Regions from separate parts of the Rhizobium sp. WYCCWR 11152 genome, predicted to be linked through region 3. Evidence: predicted binding sites of a transcription regulator. Region 3 holds the regulator's gene; each other region holds the start of a gene.
What was found. The regulator PhoB, encoded in region 3, activates phosphate uptake and scavenging genes when phosphate is short. The targets are predictions, from matches to a motif close to TGTCATNNANCTGTCAT.
Positions count from the first base shown of each region.

Region 1: pehA (phosphoric/sulfuric ester hydrolase PehA) is a predicted target of PhoB. The motif match lies at 1,050-1,066, and genes of this name have one in related genera.
Region 2: G9X67_RS28550 (DUF2794 domain-containing protein) is a predicted target of PhoB. The motif match lies at 1,004-1,020, and genes of this name have one in related genera.

Region 1 covers NZ_JABFCP010000010.1:79,993-82,259, reverse strand. The annotation lists gene pehA (phosphoric/sulfuric ester hydrolase PehA) at 1-933, opposite strand, end outside; gene G9X67_RS20555 (ABC transporter ATP-binding protein) at 1,235-2,267, opposite strand, start outside.
Region 2 covers NZ_JABFCP010000020.1:224,993-227,259, reverse strand. The annotation lists gene G9X67_RS28555 (thioredoxin family protein) at 1-672, shown strand, start outside; gene G9X67_RS28550 (DUF2794 domain-containing protein) at 1,043-1,444, shown strand; gene G9X67_RS28545 (GNAT family N-acetyltransferase) at 1,451-2,008, opposite strand; gene G9X67_RS28540 (Bax inhibitor-1/YccA family protein) at 2,119-2,267, opposite strand, start outside.
Region 3 covers NZ_JABFCP010000011.1:275,887-278,153, reverse strand. The annotation lists gene pstB (phosphate ABC transporter ATP-binding protein PstB) at 1-252, shown strand, start outside; gene phoU (phosphate signaling complex protein PhoU) at 297-1,010, shown strand; gene phoB (phosphate regulon transcriptional regulator PhoB) at 1,143-1,826, shown strand; gene G9X67_RS22875 (GcrA family cell cycle regulator) at 2,074-2,267, opposite strand, start outside.

The sequences.
Region 1 (2,267 bases), on a different contig from region 3:
GGTCTCATCGAGATAGTTAAAGACCCGGCCAAGGCAATCGTCGACCTCGGTAATCAGGCCGCAATAGGTCGCGCGCATCTGGCGCAGTTCCGCTTCGTCGAGCGTCGCACCGAACCCTTCTGCGCCCTGGAAGAAGGAGCCGCGGCGGATGCTGTCGACATAGAATTTCATCAACGGATGTTGTGCAGCCTCGGTGTCCGGGTTGGCTGCGCGGATCGGCGCCGGCATGTCTTCCGGCCGGTACATGGCATGATAGGGAGCAGAGGCGACAAAGGGCGGATGCGGCCGGTAATAACCGAGATGCAGGAAGAAGGGCTTGCCGTCGCGGCCCTTGAGATAGGTCAGCGCCCGCTCGGTGAAGAAGGTCGAGTCCGAAAATTCCTTCGGAATGCGTGACGGACGGTCGGTGGCGCCGGCAACGGCGCCCTCGCCCTCGGGCAGCCAGATATCAGGACGATGCTCCGGCAGCTCGAAGCCGTTCTGTGCCACCCAGCCAAAATAGCCCTCCATATTGGGCTCGAAGGCGCCGACCGGATGGAAGCCGTCCATCATGTCGCCGAGCACCCTGAAGCGCGGATCGTTCGGCGAAGTGGTGCGCGGATCCGGCACCGTCGTCGTATAGCCGATCAGCGCCGGATCGTAGCCGACGCCGCGCAACGCCTTGCCGAGGTTGAGGTGGCGCTGGTCGAGCGGCACCGTGTTCTGCACGGCGCGATGGTTCATCAGGTAGAGGCCGGTGAGCAGGCTCGCACGGGCCGGGCCGCAGGGAACGCAGGTCGTCACATGGTTCCTGAAGGTCACGCCCTCGCGACAGAGCCGGTCGAGATTGGGTGTCTTCAGGAAATCGTTTTTCCCGTCGGCACGCAGAACGTGCGGAACGAAATCGGCTCGCCATTGGTCAACGACGATGAGTAGAACGTTTTTCTTTCGCATGGAGCCCCCACTTGTGCGGGGCTGTTTGAACCGCGATTATTGCAGCGCGATGACCACTTTTTCAAAGTTCCATGACATTGAACGGATCGTGGGTTTCTTCGCTTTTATTCCAGAAGCGTCATGCAATTGTAATATTCACGACACACTCATCGCGCGCGCGTGACCTGACCGCGGCACGCACTGTCCGTTTTGCCGTTCTTTGAGAACCTGAGGCGTGCTTCCCTCGGCAAGATCATGGACGCGAGAGACGTCTCCTACGATCAGACGACGGCTGCTCTGCCGGATCGGTGCTCGACTGAGTCTATACCAAGTGATCCGTCGACGCGTCGAAGAGATGGATCTGGGTCGGATCGATCGAAAGTCCGATCATGTCTCCTGCCTTGACCCTGTCGCGCCGCGTCTCGACGATCGTCAGTTCCGGCTGGGTCTCCGCGACGATGAAGGTCGAGGAACCGGTCGATTCGACGAAGGCGATCGGCACATCGAAACTGCCATGCCCGGGCTCGACGACGCCGATATGTTCGGGCCGGATGCCGGCGATGAGCTTACGCCCGGGTTCGATGGCGCGTGATATCGCAAGCGTCTGTTTCACCGCGCCGAAATCCAGGATCAGGCTCTTTCCGTCTTCCGCGGCGATCGCGGGGATGAAATTCATGGCCGGCGAACCGATGAAGCCGGCAACGAACCGGTTCGCCGGCCGGTCGTAGAGGTCCAGCGGCGCGCCCTGCTGTTCGATGACGCCGTCGCGCATCACCACCACATGGTCGGCCATCGTCATTGCTTCGACCTGGTCGTGCGTGACGTAGACGAAGGTGGCGTGCAGTCGGTCGTGCAGCGACCGGATTTCCTTGCGCATGTGGACGCGCAGCGCAGCATCGAGATTGGACAGCGGCTCGTCGAACAGGAAGGCCTTGGGGTGGCGGATGATGGCGCGGCTCATGGCGACGCGCTGGCGCTGACCGCCGGAAAGCTCGCGCGGATAGCGCTTCAGGAGATGGGAAAGACCTGTCGTCGCCGCCACGTCCTCGGCGGCCTTCTTGGCCTCCGCCTTGGCGATGCCGCGGATGCGAAGGCTGTAAGTCAGGTTTTCCTCGACCGTCATGTGCGGATAAAGGGCATAGGACTGGAACACCATGGCGACATCGCGCTTGCGCGGCGGCACGCCGTTCATCAGCTCGCCGGCAATCCTGAGATCGCCCGACGAAATGCTTTCGAGGCCGGCAAGCGAGCGCAGCAGCGTGGACTTGCCGCAGCCCGACGGGCCGACGAGCGCGACGAAAGTGCCCTTGGCGATCGAAAGGTCGATATTCTTCAGGGCGTGGAAGGCGCCGTAA
Region 2 (2,267 bases), on a different contig from region 3:
GGCACGCCGAAAGGTGTCGTCGAACTCTTCACGTCGCAGGGCTGCTCCTCCTGTCCTCCCGCTGATGCCGCTTTCCGCAAGCTGGTGAACCAGGGCGATGTCATTGCGCTCGCCTATCATGTCGATTACTGGAACTATCTCGGCTGGGCCGATACGCTGAGCTCCAAGGAAAACACCGAGCGGCAGTATGGCTATGCCAAAACGATGGGCCGCAGCAACGTCTACACGCCGCAGGCCATCGTCAATGGACGCGACCATCTGGCCGGCGCCGATCTGAATGGCATCAACAGCAAGATCGACACCTATAGCAGCGAAGGCAACGGGCTGACCGTTCCGATCAGTGCCGCGATGCGCGGCGACGAGCTGGAGATCAAGATCGGCGCGGGACAAGGCAAAGCCAATGTCGTCATGGTCTATTTCGATAAGGAAAAGACGATCGACGTCGAAAAAGGCGAGAACAGCGGCCAGAAGATCTCCTATCTGCACAGCGTCACCAATGTCGAAACCGTCGGCATGTGGGACGGCAAGGCGACCAGTCTGACGCTGCCGGCCAGCGTCCTGCAGCGGCCGCAGCTCGAGGGCTGCGCCATCCTGCTGCAATCGGCGACCGCAGACGGCGATCCGGCGGCGATCCTTGGCGCGACCGTGGTGATGGCTGGCAAAAATATCTGAGATTCATCCGGTTGCGGATGAAGTGCTGGGGCGGCCCGGCCGAGCGTATTCGGGGCTGGGGTTAAGGTCGATACGCTCCGCCGGGCCCTTTGGCGCGCTGGCGCCAAACTGGAATTCATAAATCTCCTGCAAATGAGGCGCTGTTTTGACTGAAATGCGGCGCTGCGGAGAAAGCGTTGACCTGTCCAGCGCATCATGCTTTCCGAAAATCAAACCCAACTTTCGCAAGACATGATGCGCTGACTCAAAGTGCTACAGCGTCCTTGCGCGAGAGACGTGCGGCGGAATGTGACGGCTGGCACTCTTGCAATTTGCGGCGGCTCGGGCAAACTGTCACCCTCCTGTCACATGTGGAGGCCTTGTGAGACTGATGACAGATCAGCCGGATTTGCGACACGGCGAAAGCCGTTCCGTCGACCACAGTTCCTCAGTCGTCGTCGATCTCAGGGAATACAAACAAAGCAAGGACCCACTTCCGGTGACCTTCCACCGGCGCGAACTGGACGCGATCCTCTGGATCTACGGCCGGATGGTTGGTGATGGTGAATGGCGCGACTACGCCATCGATCACCTGAAGGACAGGGCGGTCTTTTCCGTTTTCAAGCGTTCCGGCGAAATGCCGCTCTTCCGCATCGAGAAAAACCCGAAGCTCGCCGCCAAGCAGGGCGCCTATTCCGTGATCAGCGTCAACGGCACGATCCTGAAGCGCGGTCACGAGCTGAACCAGGTGCTGAAGGTCTTCGACAAGGCCCTGAAGCTCGTCGACAAGTAAACCATATCAGCCGTTAAACAGCGTGCCGGGATAGGTCGACGGGTCCGGATCTGTGCTCATACCCTCACCGAGGGCGCGCTGCATGAACATCGTATCCAGCCAGCGGCCGTGCTTGTAGCCGGTGCCCTTCATCAGACCAACCTCCTCGAAGCCGGCCGTGCGATGAAGCGCGATCGAGGCGGGGCTGGCGCCGCCGATGACGGCTGCCATCTGACGAAAGCCGAGGGTGGTGCAACGGATGATCAGTTCGGCGAGCAGCGCCTTGCCGATGCCGCGGCCGCGGGCTTGCGGCGCCAGATAAATCGAATCCTCGACCAGCCAGCGATAGGCAGGACGCGTGCGGAAGGCCGAGGCGTAGGCGTAGCCGAGCAAGGCCCCGTCCGTGCCGATGGCTGCGATATAGGGATATTGCTGGCCGACGATGGCCGCAAAGCGTTGCGCCATCTCGGCCTCGGAGGGCGGCACGATCTCATAGCTCGCGACGCCGTTCAGGACCGATTCGCGATAGATATCGGCAATGGCGGGAATATCGGCGTTCGAAGCATCGCGCAGGAGGAAGGACATTTCAGCAGCATATCCATAAGGGCGGCAAGGGCTTTCTAAAACCATTCCGTGAAAGCCTACGCAACAAAAAAGGCGGCCGAAGCCGCCTTTTCGATCTCAGTCTGCCCTGCTTATTTACGGTTGCCCATGAACTGCAGCAGGAACATGAAGAGGTTGATGAAGTCGAGATAGAGCGTCAGCGCACCCATGATCGCCTTGCGACCGGCCACGGCGACGTCATCGGCTTCCAGGTACAATTCCTTGATCCGCTGCGTATCGT
Region 3 (2,267 bases):
ATCCTGATGGACGAGCCCTGCTCGGCGCTCGACCCGATCGCCACCGCCAAGGTCGAGGAGCTGATCCACGAGCTGCGCGAGAACTATACGATCGTCATCGTCACCCACTCCATGCAGCAGGCCGCGCGTGTCTCGCAGCGCACCGCCATGTTCCACCTCGGCAACCTCGTCGAGGAGAACGACACCGACAAGATGTTCACCAATCCCGACGATCCGCGCACCCAGGACTACATCATGGGTCGCTTCGGTTGATTTTGGCGACACCAAGCCTTCCCGTTATTCGAGGATAAAGCCCCATGGCATCGACACATATTTTTTCTGCCTACGATGATGATCTGAAGTTCCTGTCCAGGCGGATTTCCGAAATGGGCGGCCTGGCCGAGCAGATGGTCGGCGAATCCGTGCGCGCCCTCGTCAACGGCGATACGGCGCTGGCGCAGAAGGTCATCTCGGACGATGTGATCCTCGATCACGCCGAACGCGAAATCGGCGACAAGGCGATCGTCACGATCGCCCGCCGTCAGCCGATGGCCTCGGACCTGCGTGAAATCATGGGTTCGATCCGCATCGCCGCCGATCTCGAACGCGTCGGCGACCTCGGCAAGAACACCGCCAAGCGCGTCATCGCCGTCCAAAGCACCGGCGTTCCCCGCAAGCTTGCCCGCGGCCTCGAGCATCTGTCCGAGCTGGCGCTCGTCCAGCTCAAGGAAGTGCTCGATGTCTACACCAATCGTTCAGCCGACAAGGCGAATGCGATCCGTGAACGCGACAACGAGATCGACGCGATGTACACCTCGCTGTTCCGCGAACTCCTGACCTACATGATGGAAGATCCGCGCAACATCACCAGCTGCACGCATCTTCTCTTCTGCGCCAAGAACATCGAGCGCATCGGCGACCATGCCACCAACATCGCCGAGACGATCTTTTACATGGCGACAGGCGCGCAGCCGGAAGGTGATCGTCCGAAGGATGACAGCGCCAACACCGTCGGCGCGGTCACCGAATAACCGCCCGCACAGTCAATTGCGTGCGCGCCCGTCCGGGCGCGCAAAGAGGTCGCAGCCAATTTTTGAATTTGCGCAGGATGCACTGCTTAAATCACCCTGGTTTAAGGATCATGCGCGAGGAGACCGACACGCATGATCCCGAGAGTTGCAGTTGTTGAAGACGAGGAAGCCCTCAGCGTGCTTCTTCGCTACAATCTCGAAGCGGAAGGCTTCGAGGTCGATACCATCCTTCGTGGCGATGAAGCCGAAATGCGGCTCCAGGAGCGCACGCCCGATCTTCTCATCCTCGATTGGATGCTGCCCGGCGTTTCCGGCATCGAGCTCTGCCGGCGCCTGCGCATGCGGCCGGAAACCGAGCGCCTGCCGATCATCATGCTGACGGCGCGCGGCGAGGAGAGCGAGCGTGTCCGTGGATTGTCGACGGGCGCCGACGATTATGTCGTCAAGCCCTTCTCGACCCCCGAGCTCGTTGCCCGCGTCAAGGCGATGCTGCGCCGCGCCCGCCCCGAGGTGCTGTCGACGGTGCTGAAATGCGGTGACATCGAGCTCGACCGCGAGACCCATCGCGTCCATCGCAAGACCCGCGAAGTCCGCCTCGGCCCCACCGAATTCCGCCTGCTGGAATTCCTGATGTCGTCGCCGGGCCGGGTCTTCTCCCGCTCGCAGCTGTTGGATGGCGTCTGGGGCCACGATATCTATGTCGACGAGCGCACCGTCGACGTCCATGTCGGCCGCCTGCGCAAGGCGCTGAATTTCTCCAACATGCAGGACGTCATCCGCACCGTCCGCGGCGCCGGTTATTCGATGGAAGCCTGAGGGCTTCCATCTGAGCCTGCTGACAAAGCCCTGGCAAAACCCGCGACGTCATCCTCGGCCTTGTGCCGAGGATCTGCGCTCGCTAAATTAAGTATTTGAAAATAAAGGTTTTACCCTCAAGTCATTGGGGTGATCAGATGCTCGGCACAAGGCCGAGCATAACGGAGGGAAGCCTGAGCTTCCATCCGCGCATAAAAAAACGGGCCAATCGGCCCGCTTTCTGCATTCTAACGATGGTTGCCCGCGCTCAACTGGCCCGCGCTGCTGCCCTGCGGCGTTCGTTCACCGGCTGGTAGGCAAGCTTCTGGTGATAGCCGCAATAGGGCGAATTGTCGGGGGACTCGCAGCCGCAGAAATGGAAGTCGTCCTTCAGCGGATCGCCGACCGGCCATTTGCAGGTGCGCTCGGTTAGTTCCGTCAGGCCGAGGCGGCGCGAAATCG